DNA from 2 places in the Pseudomonas sp. NPDC087803 genome. Region 2 is predicted to be linked to the other one. Evidence: riboswitches for the same ligand, from Rfam matches in the RefSeq annotation. Region 2 holds a riboswitch; the other holds the start of a gene.

Region 1 (5,074 bases), on a different contig from region 2:
CAGCGAGCCCTCTGGCAAATCCACCGCTTGCAGTGCCAGTGCCGCCAGACGTTTTTGCATCACCGCCTCACCGCGCAGCAGCCCGACCAATTCGGCGCGGGCGCCGTCAACGTCGGTCAACGCGTCGAGCAGATAGAGCATCCCGCCGCACTCGGCGAGCAATGGTTTGCCGGCGGCGTGGTGCGCACGGATCGCGTCGAGCATCGGAGTGTTTTGCGCCAGCGCGACATGGTGCAATTCCGGGTAACCACCGGGCAGATACAGACTGTCGGCCTCGGGTAATTGCGTATCGCGGATCGGCGAAAAGAAACTCAACTCGGCGCCCATCGCCCGCAGCAGATCGAGACTGGCGCCATAGGTGAAGGCAAAAGCCTCATCGCGAGCGACGGCGATGCGCACGCCATCGAGCAGCGGTTCAGCAGGGATCATTTCAGGCGCGGCGAATGCCACGGCCGGTGGCAGCGCTACCTGGCAACTGCTGGCCAAGGCTTCGGCGGCGGCGTCGAGGCGCAGGTCGAGGTCATTCAGTTCGCTCGCCTGCACCAGACCGAGATGGCGGCTCGGCAACTCGATCCCGGTTTCCCGGGACAATGCGCCGTACCAGCGCAAACCTTCGGTGAGGCTGCCTTCGAGCAATTGCGCATGACGCAGGGTGCCGACCCGGTTGGCGAGGACGCCGGCAAACGGCAGGTCCGGCTGATAGCGCGCCAGCCCCAACGCCAATGCGCCGAAGGTCTGGGCCATGGCGGTGCCGTCAATCACGCCGAGCACCGGCACACCGAAATGCCGCGCCAGATCGGCGCTCGACGGCGTGCCGTCGAACAGGCCCATCACGCCTTCGATCAGGATCAGATCGGCTTCGGCGGCGGCTTCCCACAACAGACGGCGGCTTTCTTGCTCGCCGACCATCCACATGTCCAGTTGATACACCGGCGCACCGCTGGCGCGCTCGAGAATCATCGGGTCGAGAAAGTCCGGGCCGCACTTGAACACGCGCACCTTGCGCCCCTGATTGCGGTGCAAGCGCGCGAGCGCGGCGGTGACGGTGGTCTTGCCCTGACCGGAGGCCGGCGCGGCGATCAATACCGCCGGGCAGTGACGTGGTTGATTCAAAGTTCGACGCCTTTCTGCGCTTTGATGCCGGCCTGGAAGGCGTGTTTGAGCATGCCCATTTCGGTGACGGTATCGCCCATCTCGATCATTTCCGGCTTCGCCGCGCGACCGGTGACGATCACGTGCTGCATCGGCGGACGCGCCTGCAAGTCACTGAGCACCTGATCCAGATCGAGGTAGCCGTGCTTGAGCGCGATGTTCAGCTCATCCAGCACCACCAGACCGATCGACGGATCGCGCAGCAGCTCGCGGGACACGGCCCACGCGGCTTCGGCTGCGGCGATGTCACGTTGGCGGTCCTGGGTTTCCCAGGTAAAGCCCTCGCCCATCACGTGAAAACGCACTTGCTCGGGGAAGCGGCGGAAGAACAGTTCTTCGCCGGTGCTGTTACGGCCCTTGATGAACTGCACCACGCCGCACTGCATACCGTGGCCCATGGCGCGGGCGAGCATGCCGAACGCCGAGCTGCTTTTGCCTTTGCCATTGCCGGTCAGCACCAGCACCAGGCCGCACTCGTCAGGCGAATTGGCGATGCGTTCGTCGATCACGGCTTTTTTGCGCTGCATACGCGCCAGATGGCGTTCGTCGCGCTCGGGGGAATCGGTCATGGGGGGAGCTCTCCGTTGAGGCTGGATAACGGCGGGCAGGCACAAGAATAGACGGCAAAAAGCCTGGCATCGCCCACCGTGATGCCGCTGGATGGATCAGGCCGGTCTCCGGGCTCATGAGCGGCGAATCGCCTGACTGCGCGCCTTCCCGCGTCGGTCGACACAGTGGCTCAATGCGCAGTTTTCACTCATTTACCGTTGCGGGGGCAGCGCCGGGATCGTGATCGTTCTTCGCCTGAAGACAACCCTCACCGGCTTCCCTGTTTCACTCTGTCGACACGCGTCACAGAGCACCTGAAACAAGCCGCGAAGGTTAGAGGGTTGGGGGTGGAGCGTCAATTAAAGAGGGGGCCGTCGGGCGAATAACTGCCGCCGATCAATTATCTGACGCCAATCTTGTGCCACGCTGAGACAAATGATATCAAAGAGCCATGCTTTTTGACTGAAAAAGCACACCACAACAATAAGGATGATGACGATGCAAGGCATGATCATCAGCAACCCGCGCCTGGAATTCCTGCGCCCGATGCTGGAACGCTGGTTTGACTGTATCGACCGCTACAACTCCATTCGCGGCGACAACGACACCCCTTACTGGCATGACGAGAAAGCCAATCTCGGATTGCTCTCCGCGGCGGCATGGATGGCCGAACTGGTGACCCTCTGCGATACCGCCACCCGCAAGCAGAACGAAGAAGGCGAACGCAATGCCCGCGCCGACCTGTTCATCGCCGGCGCCGAAGACCGCGCCTACCTTCAAGCGACCCAGCGCTGGCCACGGGTCAGCAACCTGAATCTGACCCAGGCCCTGCTGGACATCACCAGCGACGCCAAACGCATCAGTTTTGCCAGCGACCTCAAGCTCGGCTGCCTGTTTGTCGCCCCGCAAAAGGCCCAGCACAGCGCCAGCCCCGAAGAGTTGCAGGACATGGTCGACGACCTGCAAAAGGAACACAGCTGCGCAGTGGCCTGGTATTTCCCCTACGCCTACCGCAAGTTGCACAGCGAAGCGGGCAACTATCACCCGGGCATCGCCGTGCTGTTCAAAGAGGCCCGCGGTTGAGCAGTTGAACCATCGGGTGCGCGCGCTCCTCTATGATTAAGCATGCATTCATAGGGAAGATCAGTAATGCGCAAAACCCAACTCGCTCTCGTCATCGCCCTCGCCGGAGGGCTCGCCGCCTGTGGTGAATCCTCCAGCCTGCAAGTGTCCGACGGCACCGGTCCGTCACCGAAGCTGCCCGAGCCAAACAAAACCCTGATCCCGACGGTGAACATCGCCCCGGCGATCGGCTGGCCTGCGGGCGGCAAACCGACCGCCGCGGCCGGCACGCAAGTCGCAGCATTCGCCGAAGGCCTCGATCACCCGCGCTGGCTTTACGTGCTGCCCAACGGTGACGTGCTGGTGGCGGAAACCAACGCCCCGCCCAAGCCTGACGACAGCAGCGGCATTCGTGGCTGGGTGATGAAGAAAGTCATGGGCAAGGCCGGCGCCGGCGTGCCGAGCCCGAATCGCATCACCCTGCTGCGCGACGCCGACCACGACGGCGTGGCCGAGACCCGCACGGTGTTTCTGCAAAACCTCAATTCGCCGTTCGGCATGACGCTGGTCGGCAATGACCTGTACGTCGCTGACACCGATCGCCTGCTGCGCTTCCACTACGAACCCGGCGCGACCGAGATCAAGACCCAGCCAATCAAAGTCACCGACCTGCCGGGCGGCACGCTGAACCACCACTGGACCAAGAACGTCATCGCCAGCAAGGACGGCAGCAAGCTGTACGTCACCGTCGGCTCGAACAGCAACGTCGGCGAGAATGGTCTGGATAAAGAGGAAGGTCGCGCGGCGATCTGGGAAGTGGACCGGGCTACCGGCAACCACCGGATTTTCGCCTCGGGCATTCGCAACCCCAACGGTCTCGCCTGGGAGCCCACCAGCGGCGCGCTGTGGACAGCGGTCAACGAGCGGGACGAAATCGGCAGCGACCTGGTGCCGGACTACATCACCTCGGTCAAGGACGGCGGCTTCTATGGCTGGCCCTTCAGCTACTACGGTCAACACGTGGATGTGCGCGTGACACCGCAGAATCTGGACCTGGTGGCCAAAGCCATCGCCCCGGACTATGCCGTAGGCCCGCACACCGCCTCGCTGGGCCTGACGTTCGCCGAAGGCAACAGCCTGCCGGCACAGTTCAAGGAAGGCGCATTCGTCGGCCAGCACGGCTCGTGGAACCGCAAACCGCACAGTGGCTATAAAGTGATTTTCGTACCGTTCGCCGCTGGCAAGCCGAACGGAGCACCGGTGGATGTGCTGACCGGTTTCCTCGACAAGGACGAGAACGCTTTGGGCCGCCCGGTAGGCGTGGTGATCGACCAGCAAGGGGGGTTGCTGGTGGCGGATGATGTGGGGAACAAGGTGTGGCGGGTATCGTCCGCCAAGTAACTTGGTCTATCCCAAAACAACTGTAGGAGTGAGCCTGCTCGCGATGACGGTGTCACATTCAACATCAGTGTTGATTGATCAACCGCTATCGCGAGCAGGCTCACTCCTACATTGGATTGTGAGCTATTTGAACTACGGGTTATGCGCCAGATGCTCCGGCTGCAACACCCGCTTGGCACTCAGATACGCCTTCTGCCAGTACGCCTTTGACAGGCTGTCCAGCTTCACCGTACCGCCCGTCGCCGGCGCATGCACGAAGCGCCCTTCCCCGACGTAGATCCCCGCATGACTGACCTGCGAACCGCCATTGGTGGCGAAGAAGATCAGGTCGCCGGTCTGCAAACCCTCTTTGCCGACATTCGGCGCCTGCATCACGATCATCTCGCGGGTAGAGCGCGGCAAGGAGATACCGGCAGCATCGCGGTAGACGAAACCGATCAGGCCGCTGCAATCAAACCCGGAGTCTGGTGTGTTGCCGCCCCAGCGATAAGGCGTGCCGACCAGGCCCAGCGCGCGAAACAGCACGTCTTCGGCAGCAGGCGAAAAAGCTTGGGAGGGCCCGAATACCACCGGGGCGCGCACCACGGGCGCAGGCGGCGGAGTGCGGCTGGCGCAGGCGCTGAGCAGCGCTGCGAAGAAGATCAATGTGAGGCGGGCCGACATTGTCATAAGCAGAACATCCTGATCTGGCTGCGGCTTTCTCTGCCGAATGGACAGAAACAAAACCGCCTGCGCAGCACGCAGGCGGTTTGCCATCAATATAGACACAGGATTCTAGCGGCTACGCGGCAAACTTCAAGTAAGACTTTAACTTCACCTTGTAAAGTCTAAGTCTACTCCCCTGCCGGGAAGCTTTTTTGTCGCCACGGACGTGGCGACAACGGGGAAATTACTTGCGGGCAGTGACCAC
Region 2 (5,074 bases):
AGGTGCAATTCGGCGCTGTTGACCACGCTCTCTGCCTGATGCCCCTCCAGCACGGCGGCCGGTACCAGCGAGCCTGCGTAGATGATCACCGGGCAACTGCGGATCAGCCGCTGGCCTTTGACGGTGATCAATTCCGGGTCGCCGGGGCCGGCGCCGATGAAGTAGACGGTCATGAAGAAATCCTGTGAAAAACGGGGCAGGGCAACGCTTCAGATGAAGATTGCTCATGATCAAACAGGGGGATTATCGGGATTTTACGCAGCGCCGGCCAATGCCAAGGTTGCCTGAGCGTATTTCTGCCGGGAAATCAGCAGCTTTGCCGGTGCCTGAATCAAATGCTCGGCAAGAGCCAGGGCGGCACTTTCCGCCACGCCGTAGCAACCGGTGCGTTCGTAGGCGATCTGCGAATGGTGGCTGAGCCGCTGCTGGTAACTGGCCAATTCGTCGCTGCTGAAATACAACAGCGGCAACGCCAGTTGGCTGGCCAGTTCCTGCAGGCCGGGTTCATCGCGTTTAAGATCGATGCTGGCCAAGGCCTTGACCGCTGCAAGTTCTATACGATGCGCCTGCAACGCCTGGTCGAGTAACGCGCGCAGCGTGCTGGCCGGGCAACCGCGCTGGCAGCCCAGGCCGACCACGAAGGTCGGCGCTGCGCGGTCATCGGTCATGCGTGGTACTGACCTTCGCTTTTGCGGCGGAAAAACCAGGCGCTGATCAGGCCCAGGGCCAGCCAGAACGCCACGTTGGTCAACTGCGAAGCGATTTTGAATTGAGCTTCCAGCGCTTCCGGGGCGAGCATCGAATGCACTTCCGGTTGCGGCGCGCCGATCACGTGCGGCACGGCCAGGATTGCCACGCCCAGCAGCTTCATCAGCCAGTGACGGCTGAACACGATCAGGGCCAGGCCGACAGCGGTGGAGGCGGCGGTGCCGATCCACCACGTTTGCCGCGAAGCCAGATCGGCGGCAGCGGTGCCCGGCAGTTCAGGCGGCAGACCGAGGGTTGGCGCGAGGACGAAGGTCGCGTAACCGGCTAGGCCCCAGAGCAGACCCTGCGAGGTTTTGGTCGGTGCACGCAGGGTGTACAGGCCGGCGAGCATCAGGGCGAAACCGACCGCCACCACCAGATTGCCGCCGGTGGTCGAGACCACACGCTGCCAGCCGTCTTCCGGCTCCCAGGCTTCGGCATCGTGGGTGTGCGCAGCCGCGCCGGCTGCATGTTCATGAACCGCCACCGGTTCGGATTTTTCGAAGGTTTCAGCCTGCAGAATCAGCGGCGAGACCCAGAAACTCTGCAGCAGAGTCAGCAGCAGGGCGGCCAGCAGGCCGGTGAAACCTGCGGTTTGCGCAATACGCTTGATCATGTCGGCAGGTCTCAGTGGCACGGGAACGCGGCGCTGTGGCGAGTATCGTGAGCGGCGTTGTGCACCGCTTCGATGTGCGAGAAGCCGGCGAAGTACACCAGGCTGGCGCCGAGGATCGACGCGAAGATCGCGGCGGTCAGGCGTTGGCTCAACGTGGCGGTGCTGGAGATTTTGTCGGTGTTGCTACCGGTGCTGCTGATGATCGACATGGCGCTTCCCTCTGGAGTGTCAGCGGGTGTTTCGAGCGCATGAAGACCCCTGCGAGTCGGGCACGCAGAGGTTCGAACAGCGCCCGCCCACCGCGGGTTTGTTATGTTCAGCGACGCAAATGCGCACTGTGTGTTGCGGGCCGGTCTCCGGGCTCACGAGGGGTTGGCGTCTGGCCGACCTGCAAGCGTCACCTTCCCATGCCGTACTGGCACAGTGGATCTGACGCTTCGCTCGCTTACCGTTGCGGGGGCAGCACCGGACTGACATGGCTTTGAGTAAAGCACATGATTCACCGGTTTCCCGTTTCACCCTGTGAAGGGCACCCGTAACAAGGTGTGTAGGAGAGCATGGGTTGGGGATTTGAGTCAATTGAGTGGGGTGGGTATATCCGTTGCTGCGGTAACGGCCACTTAGGGTTCCGCCCTTACGGCGGGTCACTTTTGGCAAACGCCCCAAAAGTAACCAAAAGGTCTATGCCCTGACGTTCGGCCCTCGCCTAGGCTCGGGTTCCTTCGCTGCGGGATTCATCCGTGGGGCAGCGCCTACGGTTTGCTTCGCTGCACCTCCTCTCGCTGTGTTTGGCTGCGCCAAACGGTCGCTACGCTCCCACCCCCGGATAAATCCCTCCACTCAGCCTGCCGACGGGCCCTCAGATCAAAAGCGGTACTCGAGCTAACGCTCATTGTGTTGAGTGGTGAAAAGCGGATGCGGTCTGCTGTGATTTTTGTTGGAGCTGGCTTGCCAGCGATGACGGCCTGACAGCCGACCAATCTCTCACTGAATGCACCCAGTCCCATGTAGGAGCTGCCGAAGGCTGCGATCTTTTGATCTGCTTTGGCTTTGGCTTTGGCTTTGGCTTTGGCTTTGGATCTTGATCTTCAGCCCCTTCGGCAGGCCGAGCGTAGGTGTTCATCCGGGGGTTAGGCGCGCAGCGCCATGCGGCGAAGCCGCATACATCGAGAGGAGGTGCAGCGAAGCAAACCGGAGGCGATGCCCCCGGATGGACACCGTAGCGAGGGAACACTGAGCCTCAGCGAAGTGCCGTACGCCGGGGCAAAGCCTTTTGGGTTACCTTTTCGGCGTTTGGAAAAGGTGACTCGCTGTAAGAGCGAAACCGCCAGCGGCAACACCCGAAGGAACGGATATGCCCCCAATCCAAAAATCCACCAACCATTGACCGGTCACCACCCGATGCGTAGCCTTGCGCTTTCGAGGTTCTTCGGCCCACGCCGAAGCTAAGAAGGGAACGCGGTCAAAGCCGCGGCTGCCCCCGCAACTGTGAACGGTGAAGTTCGTTGCCACGCCACTGCCAGCTCAATCGACTGAGCCCGCGGGAAGGCGCAACGAATGCCCGGCCCAAGGCCTGAACACCGTCAGCCAGGAGACCTGCCTCGTCACAGATTTCTCACTACAACCGGGCGGGGTGATCCGGTGGCGAATTCTTCCGCGCGCATGCTCGCAGCGGATCTCGTCCCGTATGCCCGCCACCTTGCCAAAGGGCATCCGATGAAAACACTGGCCAAACTCCCCGTCACCATCGTCACCGGTTTCCTCGGCTCGGGCAAAACCACCTTGCTGCGACACATGCTCGACAACGCTCAGGGCCGCCGCATCGCGGTGATCGTCAACGAGTTTGGCGAACTGGGCATCGACGGTGAAATCCTCAAGCAATGCACCATCGGCTGCACCGAAGAAGAAGCCACCGGCCGCGTCTACGAACTGGCCAACGGCTGCCTGTGCTGCACGGTGCAGGAAGAGTTCTTCCCAGTGATGCGCGAACTGGTTGCGCGTCGCGGCGACCTCGACCACATCCTGATCGAGACGTCCGGTCTGGCCCTGCCAAAACCGCTGGTACAAGCCTTCCAGTGGCCGGAAATTCGCAGCGCCTGCACGGTTGACGCGGTGATCACCGTGGTCGACAGCCCGGCGGTGGCCGCCGGCACTTTCGCCGCGTTCCCGGATCAGGTCGACGCCCAGCGCAAACTCGATCCGAACCTCGATCACGAATCGCCGCTGCACGAACTGTTCGCCGACCAACTGGCCAGCGCCGACCTGGTGATCCTCAACAAGGCCGACCAGACCAGCGCGGAAGATCTGGCTCGCGTTCGCGCTGAAGTCGCCGAAGAACTGCCGCCCGCCGTAAAAATCATCGAAGCCAGCAACGGTCGCCTGCCGCTGGACGTGTTGATCGGCCTCGGCGCCGGTTCCGAAGAACACATCGACAGTCGCCACAGCCATCACGATCACCACCACGACGGTGATGACGATCACGACGACCACGATCACGACGCCTTCGATTCGATCTCCATCGAGCTGCCGCAAGCCGACGAAAGCCTGCTGCTCGACGCGCTGACGCAATTGGTGGTCAAGCACGGCATCCTGCGCGTCAAAGGTTTCGCGGCGATTCCGAACAAGCCGATGCGCCTGTTGATCCAAGGTGTGGGCACGCGTTTCGACAAGCACTTCGACCGCCAGTGGGGCGCTGACGAAGCGCGCGTCACCCGTCTGGTGCTGATCGGTCAGGAACTCGACGCCGCGCAGCTCGAAGCGCAGCTGCGCGCCGCGCTCAGCGTTTAAACCATGCACCTGCTCAGGACCCAGCCCGGCGGTTTCGTGTCGGATGACAACATCGCCGACCTTGGACAAACCCCCGCCGAGCTGGTGATCCTATGCAGCGGCGACTCCAGCCTGGCGCTGCTCGCCGAAGCGGCGCAGCAACTGCCCGAGGATTACCCGAGCCTGCGTCTGGCCAATCCGATGCAGGTGCAGAATCACGCCTCGGTCGATCTGTATGTCGATGAGGTGCTGCGTCACGCCAAAGTGATCCTGATCTCGCTGCACGGCGGCATCGCTTATTGGCGCTATGGCGTCGAGCGTCTGGTGGAGTTGTCCGAGCGCGGCGTGCAGGTGATTCTAGTGCCGGGGGATGATCGTCCCGACCCGGAACTCAGCGACCTGAGCACCGTGCCCGCCGAAGATCGTGACCGTCTCTGGCAGTTCCTGCGTCAGGGCGGCATGGGCAATGCGCTGGACTTCTTCCACTGTCTGGCCAACCGCTGGCTGGCGCGGGATTACGCCTGGGGCGAGCCGCAAGCGCTGCCGCGTACGGCGATTTACCACCCACAGAAAAACACCGCCGCACTGAGCGACTGGCAAGCCGATTGGCAGCCGGATCGCCCGGTGACGGCGGTGTTGTTTTATCGCTCGCATTTGCAAGCGGCGAACACCGCGTTCATCGATGTGTTCTGCCAGCGCTTGCAGGCGGCGGGGCTCAATCCGTTGCCAATTGCGGTCGCCAGCCTGAAAGAACCCGGCTGCCTCAGTGTGGTCGAGGACTGGCTGGATGAGGTCGAGGCGGCGGTGATTCTCAACACCACCGGGTTCGCGCAATCCAGCCCGGAAGCCCCGCACCTGCGGCCGTTCCGGCGCAATATTCCGGTGATCCAGGCGATTTGCGCTCAGGACAACGAACCGGGCTGGCGCGACAGCGAGCAGGGTCTG

The links. A riboswitch is a leader RNA that binds a small molecule or an ion and turns the genes downstream of it on or off. The one in region 2 is predicted to bind cobalamin.
Region 1: it holds a riboswitch for cobalamin, as region 2 does, so the genes downstream of both, cobO (cob(I)yrinic acid a,c-diamide adenosyltransferase) here and ACIOUG_RS01505 (CbtB domain-containing protein) in region 2, are expected to answer to the same signal.

The regions. Positions count from the first base shown of each region.
Region 1 is NZ_JBIUVO010000034.1:27,204-32,277, forward strand. It holds gene ACIOUG_RS17130 (cobyrinate a,c-diamide synthase) at 1-1,113, opposite strand, end outside; gene cobO (cob(I)yrinic acid a,c-diamide adenosyltransferase) at 1,110-1,721, opposite strand; cobalamin riboswitch at 1,803-2,034, opposite strand; gene ACIOUG_RS17140 (hypothetical protein) at 2,200-2,784, shown strand; gene ACIOUG_RS17145 (PQQ-dependent sugar dehydrogenase) at 2,851-4,164, shown strand; gene ACIOUG_RS17150 (C40 family peptidase) at 4,297-4,833, opposite strand; gene ACIOUG_RS17155 (C40 family peptidase) at 5,054-5,074, opposite strand, start outside.
Region 2 is NZ_JBIUVO010000001.1:350,641-355,714, reverse strand. It holds gene cobM (precorrin-4 C(11)-methyltransferase) at 1-173, opposite strand, end outside; gene ACIOUG_RS01515 (cobalamin biosynthesis protein) at 255-668, opposite strand; gene ACIOUG_RS01510 (CbtA family protein) at 665-1,363, opposite strand; gene ACIOUG_RS01505 (CbtB domain-containing protein) at 1,375-1,572, opposite strand; cobalamin riboswitch at 1,693-1,915, opposite strand; cobalamin riboswitch at 2,769-2,982, shown strand; gene cobW (cobalamin biosynthesis protein CobW) at 3,080-4,150, shown strand; gene cobN (cobaltochelatase subunit CobN) at 4,154-5,074, shown strand, end outside.